One region of the Planococcus shenhongbingii genome, then DNA from elsewhere that is predicted to be linked to it. Evidence: riboswitches for the same ligand, from Rfam matches in the RefSeq annotation. Region 1 holds a riboswitch; each other region holds the start of a gene.

Region 1 (3,145 bases):
CGTGAAAACATCGTGAAAAGAACAAGCCATGTGTTAAAGCCAGGAGGAAAATTTCTGCCTTACCAAACCTTTTTCCAAAAAGATGAACATCTAATGGTTTATCTGCAGGACTATTTTTCCATAGCCCAGGATAAATTCTTTCTGCGGAATCTTCCGCCTATGCGGGTTTACGAAGCGACTAAATAATCATTCTATAATAAAGGGCAGGCCTGTCGACACGGCCTGCCTTTTTCTTTGCTGCTAAAGGGCGGAAACCGATTGAGCGAACGATGAAAACTTTTATATGGATTCAATGGGTGTATACTTGTAAAAATACTCAAAGTGTTTAGACCATACTACAGAGCCGCTTAAGGCTTTTTGGAGGAAAAAGAATGTTTGAAAACATTAAGGTAGAAGAACTGATTCCGGTCATCGAAAACAAAAAAATGGCGCTCATTGATGTCCGGTCGCCATCTGAATATAAAAATTTCACTATACCGGGAAGCATCAATATTCCATTTTTTGATGATGCGGAACGGGCAGAAATCGGAACGCTTTACAAGCAAGTCAGTGTAGAAGCTGCAAAAGAACGCGGGCTGGAAATCATTTCAGCAAAATTGCCGGAATTCGTGCGGGCATTCAAGAAAGTCGAAGGAGATAAAGTGGTGTTTTGCTGGCGCGGAGGCATGCGCAGCAGAACGACAGCGACTCTTTTGAGTTTGATGAACGTCCATGTCCATCGCCTTGATGAAGGCATCCGCGCTTACCGGAAATGGGTGGTAGCCGAGCTGGAACAAAAGGAAACTCCTTCGAAAGGATTTGTATTAAACGGATTAACCGGCGCAGGGAAAACTACTATTTTAAAGGCGTTGCAGGAAGAGGGATACCCAGTCATTGATTTTGAAGGGATGGCCAATCACAAGGGATCGATTTTTGGCCAGATTGGGCTGGAACCGAACAACCAGAAAGTCTTTGATTCACTTTTGATCCATCAGCTGAGAAAGTTGCAGGATTTCCCTTATGTGCTGATTGAAGCAGAAAGCCATCGCATCGGGAAAGTAGTGATTCCACCATTTTTAAGTGATTTAAAAAACCGGAGCATCCATTTGGTCATCGATTTGCCGATGGAAGAACGGGTGAAAGAAATCTTGGAAGATTACCGTCCTTCGGAACATCAGGAAGAATGCATGGAAGCATTTCAGCGGATCAAATCGCGGATTCATATGCCCGTCGCCAAGCAAATCGAATCGGATTTGGAAACGGGCAATTTTGCTTCTGCCATTCAGCTGCTGCTGGAGCATTATTACGATTCCCGCTACAAGCATACTGGGCTCCAATACCCGGATTCGCAGAAAAAGTTCTTGGTGGTCAACAATATCGAAGAAGCAATCCAAGCGGTTAAAGAAAATCTCCCTGCTTTCTCTGTGGGTGGAGAAGCTGAAGAGAAAGTCTCTGTTCCTATTGTAGAAAAACAGAAAATCAGGACAAATTTTTGATAAATAAAAATAGGATTGACAGATAAAATATATCAATGTAGACTATGAAAAACATGAATTGAATATTACCTCACACTTTTTGCAGTGAGGTAGAGGCGCGACGTTTCACAATCTTTGGAGGAGTTCGAGAAAATGAAGATCTCAAGGAGAAGGAAATATCGCCGAAGTGTGCAATAACTCTCACTATTGCATGCTGGGTCTGCGGTTAATAGCTGCAGGACTGTCGCAATGGATTTCCCGATTTATTGCGAAGAGCTATCTCATCCAGGGACGAAGAAGAGGATTTAGGGCAACTATGTATAGTGCGATCTGAGTCTACCTCAGGTCTTTTTGTGCAGAGTTGCCCTTTTTGTATATTCAATTACCACTACGGTACCAAACACAAAGGGGAGAGTTTAATTATGAAGAAAAAATTGACGTTATTTTCAACCATGTTCCTGTCATCGATGCTGCTGATGTCAGGATGCGGATCAAACGAGGAAGCCGGAAGCGGCGGATCATCAGAAGAATCTGAGACATTCAAAGTAGGAATGGAAGCAGCTTATGCACCGTTCAACTGGACACAGGGAGATGACTCCAATGGAGCTGTGAAAATTTCGGGGAACGCTGAATATGCAGGCGGCTATGACGTAGAAATTGCTAAAAGAATTGCTGAAGACATGGGCAAGGAATTGGAAATAGTAAAAACAGAATGGGACGGTCTGGTGCCTGCGCTGACTTCCGGCAAGATTGACGCCATCATTGCGGGCATGTCACCGACGGAAGAGCGCAAAGCAACCATTGATTTTTCAGACCCATACTATACGTCAGAGTTGGTTATGGTCGTTCAAAAAGGTGGCGAATATGAAGGGGCAACTTCGCTTTCCGATTTTAAAGGAGCAAAAATCACAGCACAGTTGAACACTTTCCATTATTCCGTTATTGACCAGATTGAAGGCGTATCGAAAGAAACAGCGATGGAGAGCTTCCCTTCCATGCGGGTAGCGCTTGAATCCGGAATCATTGATGGTTACGTATCAGAACGGCCGGAAGCGGTAAGTGCTTCTGCTGCCAATGAAAATTTTGCCATGGTGGAATTTGAAGACGGATTTGAAACGTCTGAAGAAGACACAGCAATTGCGGTAGGTCTTGAAAAAGGCAGTGAACTGACAGAACAAATCAATAAAGCATTGGCTGGCATTTCTGAAGAAGAGCGCCAGGAAATTATGGATACTGCAATTAAAAACCAACCAGCTGCCCAATAATGATTAGGTGGTGCCGGCTACATGCGTATGCAGCCGGTTTTAACTATTTTTAGGAGGAAAACAATGAGTTTAGAATGGGTTATCACCATACTTACAGATAACTGGCCCATGTTCCTGCGCGGAGCGGTCATGACGTTATGGATTTCAGTGATCGGCACTTTGATTGGAGCCGCTATTGGATTGATCATCGGTATTATCCATACCATTCCGATGCCGGAGCGGGGAATCAAAAAAATCGGTTTGAAAGTCATTAACGGACTTCTTTCTGCATACATCGAATTTTTCCGGGGAACACCGATGATGGTACAGGCGATGGTTATTTTCTATGGATCTGCCATGGCATTTGGAATCGATTTGGACGTCTTTACAGCGGCCATATTCATCGTATCCATCAATACCGGGGCCTATATGTCGGAAATTGTTCGG
Region 2 (3,145 bases), 1.6 Mb from region 1:
ACACAGCGGCTGGTAGGTGAAATAGAGGATTTTGAATATATCGTAACAAGTTCGGAAAAAGAAGCGCTGATTCTGGAGCTGAACTTGATCAAAAAGCATGATCCAAAATACAATATCATGCTGAAAGATGATAAGACCTATCCATATTTGAAAATTACAGGCGAGCGCCATCCAAAGCTTATCATCACACGGCAAGTGAAGCGGGATAAAGGCAAGTATTTCGGTCCTTATCCCAATGCTTACGCGGCAAGTGAAACGAAGAAATTGCTCGATCGTCTGTATCCGCTCCGGAAATGCCATACCATGCCTGACCGTGCCTGCCTGTATTACCATATGGGGCAGTGTTTGGCACCGTGCATCAAACCGGTCGAACAGGAAACGTATCAAAATATGATCGAAGGCATCACGAAATTCCTGAACGGCGGTTTCCGTGAAGTGAAAGAGCAGCTGGTTGAAAAGATGTCGGAAGCCGCTGAGAATTTGGAATTTGAGCGGGCCAAGGAATACCGGGATCAGATTATCCATATTGAAACGGTCATGGAAAAGCAGAAAATGGCCATGAACGATTTTACCAACCGCGACATTTTTGCCTATGCCATCGACAAGGGCTGGATGTGCGTGCAGGTGTTTTTCGTGCGCCAAGGCAAGCTCATTGAGCGCGATGTCTCACTGTTTCCGTTATACCGCGACCCCCAGGAAGAATTTATGACGTATCTCGGCCAGTTTTACGAGCAGTCACACCATATGAAGCCAAACGAAATCCTGGTTCCGGAAGGCATAGATGCGGATTTGGTCAGGGAATGGCTCGACCTCCGCGTGCTGGTGCCTCAGCGCGGCAAGAAAAAGGATTTGCTGGATCTGGCGAAGAAAAATGCGGAGATTGCCATAAAAGAAAAATTTCAGCTGCTTGAGCGCCAGGAAGAACGGACGGTTGGCGCCTGCATTGAATTGGGAGAAGCGATGAATATTGAAACGCCGCTCCGCATCGAAGCGTTTGACAACTCGCATATCCAGGGAGCTGACGCAGTTTCTGCAATGATCACATTTATCGACGGCAAACCGTCGAAAAAAGATTATCGCAAGTATAAAACCCGCAATGCCTCGAAACCGGATGATTACGCTGCTATGCGGGAAGTAATCCGGCGCCGCTATTCACGTGTTTTGAAAGATGGGCTTCCACTCCCGGACTTGATCGTCATTGATGGAGGAAAAGGGCAGATGGAGTCGGCGCGCGAGATTTTGGAAGACGAACTTGGCTTATCGATTCCGATTGCCGGCCTGGCTAAAGACGCAAAGCACCAGACTTCTCAGCTTCTATACGGGGATCCAATCGAAGTTGTGCCGTTAAAACGCACAAGTGAAGCGTTTTATCTGCTGCAGCGCATCCAGGATGAAGTGCACCGATTTGTCATCACATTCCATCGTCAGCTGCGCGGGAAAAATTCCATCCAGTCCGCGCTCGATGACTTGGAAGGCGTAGGGCCAAAACGCAAGAAGCAATTGTTAAAGCATTTCGGTTCTGTCAAAAAGATAAAAGAAGCGACGATAGAAGAATTGCGCCAGGCGGGCATGCCCGAGAATCTGGCCAAATCCATTCAGCAGCATTTTGCTCAGCAGGCATTGCCAAGTGAGCAATAACGTGCTATCGTAAAAACATAATTGAATCACTTGGAAAAGTGATGATAGAGGCGCGAACGTCAATAGTAGCCATTCGGAGATTTGCAGAATCTGTGAAGAGTGGGGAAAGGGGCGGTCGCCGAAGTGTAGAGGGTTTTTGCAAACCCATATGCTGGTCCGGCATTTAAGAAGTGCCGGGCTGTCAGAGTAAATCTCTGGAGGGCTATCTCACATGGACGTTTTTCGTATTCGTACATGATAAAAGAGGTAGCTTGCCGTAGAACCGGTGAGCTGCCTTTTTTTATTGCCTGGCACCCAGTGCCCGACATGTTGAGAGCCACATCTTAAAATGTGGGAGTGGATGAAATGAAGACGATCGTAATGAAGTTTGGCGGGACGTCCGTTGCAACACCCGAAAAAATCATCGAAGTGGCCAAGCGGGCAATCCTTGAAAAAGAAAAAGGCTATCGTGTAGTAATCGTCGTATCGGCGATGGGCAAAACGACAGATACACTGCTCAAACTGGCAGGGGAAATTTCTGTCGAACCGCCGAAACGGGAAATGGATATGCTGTTGGCGACGGGAGAGCAAGTAACAATTTCTCTGCTTGCCATGGCTTTTAAATCATTAGGGCATGAAGCTTTATCGTTCACCGGATGGCAAGCGGGCATTGAAACGGAATCCGTTCCACGCAACGCCCGCATCGAAACCGTCCGTACAGAGCGTTTGGAACGGGTTCTGGAAAATGGCTATTTCTGCGTGGTTGCCGGGTTCCAGGGCGTTGATAAGATTGGCAATATCACGACACTTGGCCGCGGCGGCTCGGATACGACTGCAGTGGCATTGGCAGCTGCGTTAGGGGCCGATAAATGTGAGATCTACACCGATGTCGATGGTGTTTATACATCGGATCCGCGTCATGTCACAGGAGCCCGCAAACTCGAGCAGATTTCATATGATGAAATGCTGGAACTTGCCAATCTCGGTGCAGGCGTCCTGCATCCTCGTGCTGTCGAATTTGCGAAAAACAATAAAGTCCCGTTGTCGGTCAGAGCAAGTTATTCGGATGAACCGGGCACAATCATACAAGAGGTGATCACTGTGGAGAAAAACTTAATAGTCAGAGGCGTAGCGTTTGAACCTGGAATTGCCCGGGTGACCGTCTCGTATGAAAAACCATTCAACGGTTCATTGGCGAATATATTTACGAAACTGGCGGAAAACCATATCGATGTTGACATCATTGTCCAAAGCATCACGGATGAATTCCCGCCGTCTGTCTCATTTTCCATTAAACAAGACAGCCTGGAAGAAACAAAGCGGGTATTGAATGAATTCCAGTCAGACATTAAATTTTCAAGTGCTAATTTTGAAGTCGGTTTATCGAAAGTGTCAATTGTCGGATCCGGCATGGTCTCCAATCCCGGGGTAGCTGCACAAATGTTCGATATTCTTCGCTTGCAGGAAATTCCAGTGAAGATGGTCAGCACTTCAGAGATTAAAATTTCTGTCGTAGTGCCGGAAGTGG
Region 3 (3,145 bases), 310 kb from region 1:
CGTATCGCCGCCTTGGATTGTCCCCGCCTCGAAGCCTTTATAGAACCAGCTCTTGCGCTGTTCGGAGGTGCCGTGCGTAAAGCTTTCCGGCACCACATAGCCGCGCGCCCGTTCCTGGATGGTATCGTCTCCCACTGCACTTGCCGCCGTCAATGCTTCTTCCAGATCCCCTTCTTCCAGAAGATCCATCCCTTGGGCATGGTGCGCCCAGACGCCCGCATAATAGTCGGCCTGCAATTCGAGCCTTACCTGCAGTTTGTTGTAATCCTCTTCACTTAATTGATTGCGGAGCGGCTGGACCTGCTCCATAATGCCGAGCAGATTCTGCACATGGTGTCCGACTTCATGCGCAATGACGTAAGCCATCGCAAAGTCGCCCGGCGCCTGGAATTGCTGCTGCAGCTCATTATAAAAACTTAAGTCAATATAAAGCTTCTGGTCACCCGGACAATAGAACGGCCCGACGGCTGCGCCTGCTGTACCGCAAGCAGAGTCAACGCTGCCATTAAAAAGCACGAGTGTCGGCTCGACATACTCCAAGCCCTGCTCAGCAAAAACTTCAGACCACACGGCTTCGGTATCCGCCAGCACAACCGACACGAAATTTGCCAGTTCCTGCTCCTGCTCGGTTTCGACATAAGGTTCGCTCGACTGTGTGCCTGCGCCGGTGCCAAGTTCGTTCAGAAGGACACCCGGGTCCCCGCCAAGAAATGCCACCAGCAGGACGATAAGCAGTCCTCCGATTCCGCCTCCCGCTATCATCTTGCCGCCTGATGAACCCCGCCGGTCCTCGACGTTTCTGCTGCCTTGCCTGCCTTTCCATTTCATAAAATCTCTCCTCGCGAATTGTGCTTTTTAAGCCTATACCCCAATTCCCAGGCTCTCTAATCCCACTTATTCGAGGCGATAGATTAAAAAACGTTCGCGAATATCTCGGTTTGCTCCCGGCAGCAAAATCTCTTCCAGCAGTTCAAAAAGGGTCTGGTGCTCCAAATAATCGATATAATCGTCCGAAGGGAAAAACAAAATGACATCAACCGGACGCTGCACCTGCTCCACGGATTTCAAAATATTGTTGACGGCTGCCATAAAGATCTGAACCGAAAAGGGATTAAAAAAATAAAACCGGTTGTCTCTTGCTTCAACTTTATAGTGTTGTGCCAGGCAGCAGCAAAAGTCGATTTTCCCTTTAGTATTTTTCTGCTTTTTCTCGTAAGCCGTCCGGTTGCCGAGTGCTTCCTTGTAAAAGGTTTCGTCCATTTCGACTCCCACCGTTTCCGCTCCGAATAAAGAGTGTACGTAAAAATTCAGACGGCCCTTGCCGCAGCCGTAGTCAACGAGCCGGTCTTCATGGGACAGCCTGTACTGGCTAAAAAGGATTTCCAGTAAGGCATAAGGCGTCGGCTCATAGCGGTTGTGGTGAAGCGACTCATGGAAGCCTTGCTGGTTTTCGGAAGTTCGGATATTCAACATTTCGTCGTATTGGCGTTCGTTCACTGCCATCCACTCCATTCCAATAAAATAATAATTCCGGCTCTTGCAATCGCGCAAAGAGTTTGGTATGGTGAAGCTAATTCAATATTTTCTTGCTCCAGGTTTTATGGAGTGAGGATAGAGGTGCAAAAACCATCAGTATATAAATCGAGGAGTATGAGCTCCGATGACGTTTATGGAAAGGGGGATTTGCCGAAGCGGTGAGACACTCATAGTCGACTCCGCTGGGTCTGCATCTAATAAATGCAGGACTGTCATATAGGCGACTATATGGAGGGCTATCTGACGCAAAGAAACGGTGGATAAACATTGTTTCTACGGCAGCAACGAGACCCTCGTTGCTGCTTTTTTGTTTCTCGTAATTCTGCGACTGGTCCATCACCTCTGATTTTTGACAAAAAACCAAGAAAAGGGTGGTATTATGAATTTCGGCCAAATCATCACAGCAATGGTTACTCCATTTGACGCAAACGGGGAAATCGACTTTCCTGCAACTAAAAACTTAGTAGAGCATTTAATCGCAACCGGTTCAGACGGGTTGGTCGTTGCCGGCACGACCGGAGAATCGCCGACTCTGTCATCAGAAGAAAAAGTGAAATTGTTTAAATTCGTAGTGGAAACCACGAAAGGGCGCATCCCGGTCATCGCAGGCACAGGATCGAACAATACGCGTGCATCGATTTCCTTAACTCAGCAAGCGGAAGATATCGGAGTCGATGGCATCATGCTCGTTACTCCGTATTACAACAAACCTTCGCAAGAAGGCATGTTCCAGCATTTTGAAGCGATTGCAGCGTCTACCCGCCTGCCAGTCATGCTTTACAATATTCCAGGGCGCAGCGTCGTCAATTTATCCGTCGATACAGTCGTCCGTCTTTCAGCAATCGATAATATCGTCTCTATCAAAGAAGCGAGCGGCAATTTGGATGCTGCTGCGGAAATTATCGAACGCACACCGGATTCTTTCACGCTTTACAGCGGTGATGACAGTTTAACTTTGCCGATTCTTGCAATCGGCGGAAACGGCATCGTATCGGTCGCTGCCCATATCATCGGCAATGACATGAAAAATATGATCTCGAACTTCCGGAATGGCAATACCCAAGCGGCTGCAGCGGCACACCGCAAATTGCTGCCCGTCATGAATGCCTTGTTTGCCGCTCCGAATCCGGTTCCGGTGAAAACTGCTTTAAACCTTTCAGGCGTCCAAGTCGGCGGTGTCCGTTTGCCAATGATTCCTTTGAACGAGCAAGAAACCCTAACCTTGCAAGAGGTTTTATCAGCCCGTACTGTGAATTCTTAATCCACCAATGAATAACTGCTGGAGCCAAGGCTTCAGCAGTAAGACTGTAGACAAACTCGAAAGATTCGAGCTGTCTATGGTCTTTTTTATATTGCTTGAAGCAACCCAACCACTGCAGCCGCTTTGAAGCTAAATGAATAAAAAGGTGGAAAAAGTTTCCGTTGGACGATAAAACTTGTATTGGTGATCATCCCTTAACCGATATTCCGCCAACCAGCTGCGAAGACATTGGCCGAGGTTTGTGAGGCCAAGTCTTTGCGACGAAGCGCACAGCGCTGCAGGAGCATATGTTTTAGCCGCGGGCGAGCACCAAGCTTGCGCAGGAGCAGTATGTTTTCCTCCGCTGTT
Region 4 (3,145 bases), 1.4 Mb from region 1:
GCTCCTCCACCATTTTCATAAGCGACGTATGGAAAACGCCAAATGTTTCCTAGTCCTACCGCGGAACCGATTGCCGCCATGACAAAACCGGCTCGCGTACCCCATTGCGAACGTTCCATTTTTGTTCCTCCTTTGTTTCTTCCAATTCCCTGACAGAAAAATAGGAAGTTTGTTTATTTTCAGATTATTAGCTAATCTAAAAATAGTATAACGAGAGGATTTGGCAAAGTAAAGGAATTTCCGATAAATTTCCCACAAAGCTATTACTAAAATAATAAAAAAGCAGAGAATTAAATTCTCTGCTTTTTCTTTACTGCGTATTGACTTGCTTTTCAACTACAGACCCTTGTTTAGACCAAATTGTAAACAATATCACTAGAATAACAATAACTGAAGTTAACGCCATCCAAAGTGATCCCGTAACACCTATGACGATATACCCTACTGCCCCTATTGCTGCAGCAGTCAATGCATAAGGCAATTGGGTCAGAACGTGGTCCATATGATTGCTTCCTGCTCCTGTTGACGACAAAATTGTTGTATCGGAAATTGGAGAGCAATGATCCCCAAATACTGCACCTGCTAAAACTGCAGCCAATGCCGGCAATAAAAGCTCAGGTGCCGCTTGGGCCATGATATTTCCTGCAATCGGCAACAATATCCCAAACGATCCCCAAGAAGTTCCTGTTGAGAAAGCCATAAATCCAGCTAATACATATAACAAAACCGGCAATACCGCAGTCGGCAAGTTCCAGGCAGTTACCAAGTCAGCAAGATACGTACCTGTTTGAAGAGCATCGATTAAATAGCTCAATGACCAGGCAAATATTAAAATGAAAACTGCTCCTGACATCGATCGGATTCCTTCCGAAATTCCTTTTGCCATCCATGTAACATTCGCAGATTTATTTTGTTTGAACTGTCTCACATACAGCAGAACAGATGAAATTGCTCCAAGCAATCCGCCTATCAATAATGACAACGGCACATCCGTATTCTCGAATATCAGCCAAATATCAAAAATCTGGCCAGCGTTCTGGTAACCTGTATAAAGCATAGCTCCGATGGTTCCTGCCAGCAGCAATAAAATTGGAAGCAGTAAATCGATCACCCTTCCATGAGAATGCACTGGAAACTCTTCTTTCATTTCACCCGGAATTGTTTTATTGGCGTCATACAATTCCCCGGTTTCAATAGCAAGTCTCTCATGTTTTTTCATCGCTCCAAAATCCACATCACGAATAGCGATAAAAAAGACGATTGCTAAGGTAGCTACTACATAAAAATTCATCGGCGCCATCCATATAAAAGCTTGAAGCGCAGACATTTGCACATAACTCTGGCCCGCCAAAATCGTCGCTACAATACCGATGATGGCAGCTCCCCAACTGGATACCGGTGAGATTACACAAACCGGTGCAGCGGTCGAATCGATGAAGTATGCCAGTTTGGCGCGGGATACCCGGTAACGGTCGGTAATAGGGCGCGCAACTTGCCCAACGGCCAAAGCGTTAAAATAATCATCGATAAAAATGAGCATGCCCAGCATCACTGTAAGCATTTTCGCGCCTCTTCTTGATTTGATGCGCTTGGATGCCCATTCTGCGAAAGCTAAACTGCCTCCTGACAAGCTGACAAACGCAGTAATAATACCCAATAAGAAGAGAAATAAAATGATATAAACATTATAAGCATTAAAGCCTTCGTCCCAAAAAGTGACGGCAAATGAGTTAAATAATTCCTGCAGCGCTGCAAGCGGTGCAAAAGAAGTCAGGATGAGCGCTCCTGCTACGATCCCTGCCCCAAGCGACAACAGCACACGGCGAGTCAGCAACACCATGACAATCGCAATGATTGGCGGCAAAATCGAAAAAATTGTATTTTCCATGAAAAAGATTCCTCCTGTTTTCTAGGATGGAAGAGAAAGAAAAAAAGCTGACCGTGTCCAAATGGATACAGTCAGCTTTCTACAATTCGTCTGTGCTTCAAAACATCAAACAACCCTGTAGCTCTTCGCCTATGATTCATCATAAACGACAGTGGCATTCTTGTTCAGAATACCCCCAGCTCTTTTTTCAGTGACAGCAAAAAAAGAACTTCGGCAAAACTTCCTTTTGGATGTGTTCAACGTTGTCACACTCGCACATCGGACTTATAAGTTTTGCAGCCTCTACCCATCTATTTTTAATTCTTTGTAAGCATAGCTCACTCTTATTATAAAATCAAATGTATATTAACTTTGAATTTTCTTTCATTTAACGGCTTTGCTGCGAAAATATTGGCTGAAGACATCCCGCAAGAATTCCGGCATGAAATACTTTTTTGGAGCGCGTTTCAGTGACGGGAAAAAGTATCCGAATGTGAACATGTCCAATGTGACCAGCTGAAAAGTTTCATTATGTCCTGCCAACTTTCCGCCAATAAACAATTGATGGTTTTTCATTTCCAGATTGATGCGGATGATATTGCCAAATACCGCTCCCCGGAATCCCATGCCTTTCAACTCAATATTGGGCCATTCCGCATTTAATGACTGCTGGTAGATTTCTTTCAATTCAGCGCCAGTCAGACTGATGAGGCATGGATTAATCGGATGAGGCAGCATTTTATGGAAATCATAACGGGTCGTTTCCCCGACCGGCATGTCTTCCATAAATAATCCTGCATTGAAGATGGCGCAATCAGCTCCAGAGAATTCCAGCAGCGCTTCTCCGAACAGTTCAGCCAGCTGGGAATCTTTAAACCATTCCGCTTTCAGTTCATCTTCATTGTAAAAGACCGGTTCATTCAATTGTGATTTCCCTTGCTCGATGAGCATGTCATTAAAGTCTTCATCTGATCCACGAAGCGAAGACGTTTCAATCAATTCGGCTTTTTTCTCATGAATGGCCGGTTCAATCGTTACATGGCCAATATACATGCCAAATTTGCCAGCCGCCCCGAGCAATGTATCCCCGATCATTTTTCCTTCATGAAAAATGTGATGCGTATGTGCTCCCAGAATCACATCAATTTCCGGGCATAGTTCCGCCAAATACTCATCTTCTTTCACGCCAAGATGAGAAAGGCAGACAATTAGATCCACTTCATCTTTAATGGCTTCTACAGCCTCTATAATGGCATCCTTGGCATCAGTGATTGTCCA

The links. A riboswitch is a leader RNA that binds a small molecule or an ion and turns the genes downstream of it on or off. The one in region 1 is predicted to bind lysine.
Region 2: another riboswitch for lysine. It lies ahead of QWY16_RS07485 (aspartate kinase); the one in region 1 lies ahead of QWY16_RS18805 (transporter substrate-binding domain-containing protein).
Region 3: another riboswitch for lysine. It lies ahead of dapA (4-hydroxy-tetrahydrodipicolinate synthase); the one in region 1 lies ahead of QWY16_RS18805 (transporter substrate-binding domain-containing protein).
Region 4: another riboswitch for lysine. It lies ahead of QWY16_RS06340 (Na+/H+ antiporter NhaC family protein); the one in region 1 lies ahead of QWY16_RS18805 (transporter substrate-binding domain-containing protein).

What each region holds. Positions count from the first base shown of each region.
Region 1 covers NZ_CP129235.1:3,873,114-3,876,258, reverse strand. Annotated here, with positions in the region: gene QWY16_RS18815 (class I SAM-dependent methyltransferase) at 1-186, shown strand, start outside; gene mnmH (tRNA 2-selenouridine(34) synthase MnmH) at 372-1,475, shown strand; lysine riboswitch at 1,558-1,741, shown strand; gene QWY16_RS18805 (transporter substrate-binding domain-containing protein) at 1,877-2,719, shown strand; gene QWY16_RS18800 (amino acid ABC transporter permease) at 2,783-3,145, shown strand, end outside.
Region 2 covers NZ_CP129235.1:1,505,515-1,508,659, forward strand. Annotated here, with positions in the region: gene uvrC (excinuclease ABC subunit UvrC) at 1-1,638, shown strand, start outside; lysine riboswitch at 1,676-1,851, shown strand; gene QWY16_RS07485 (aspartate kinase) at 1,984-3,145, shown strand, end outside.
Region 3 covers NZ_CP129235.1:3,562,057-3,565,201, forward strand. Annotated here, with positions in the region: gene ypfJ (KPN_02809 family neutral zinc metallopeptidase) at 1-828, opposite strand, end outside; gene QWY16_RS17270 (class I SAM-dependent methyltransferase) at 895-1,497, opposite strand; lysine riboswitch at 1,605-1,783, shown strand; gene dapA (4-hydroxy-tetrahydrodipicolinate synthase) at 1,916-2,797, shown strand.
Region 4 covers NZ_CP129235.1:1,282,325-1,285,469, reverse strand. Annotated here, with positions in the region: gene QWY16_RS06345 (sodium-dependent transporter) at 1-119, opposite strand, end outside; gene QWY16_RS06340 (Na+/H+ antiporter NhaC family protein) at 311-1,888, opposite strand; lysine riboswitch at 1,999-2,181, opposite strand; gene QWY16_RS06335 (bifunctional metallophosphatase/5'-nucleotidase) at 2,252-3,145, opposite strand, start outside.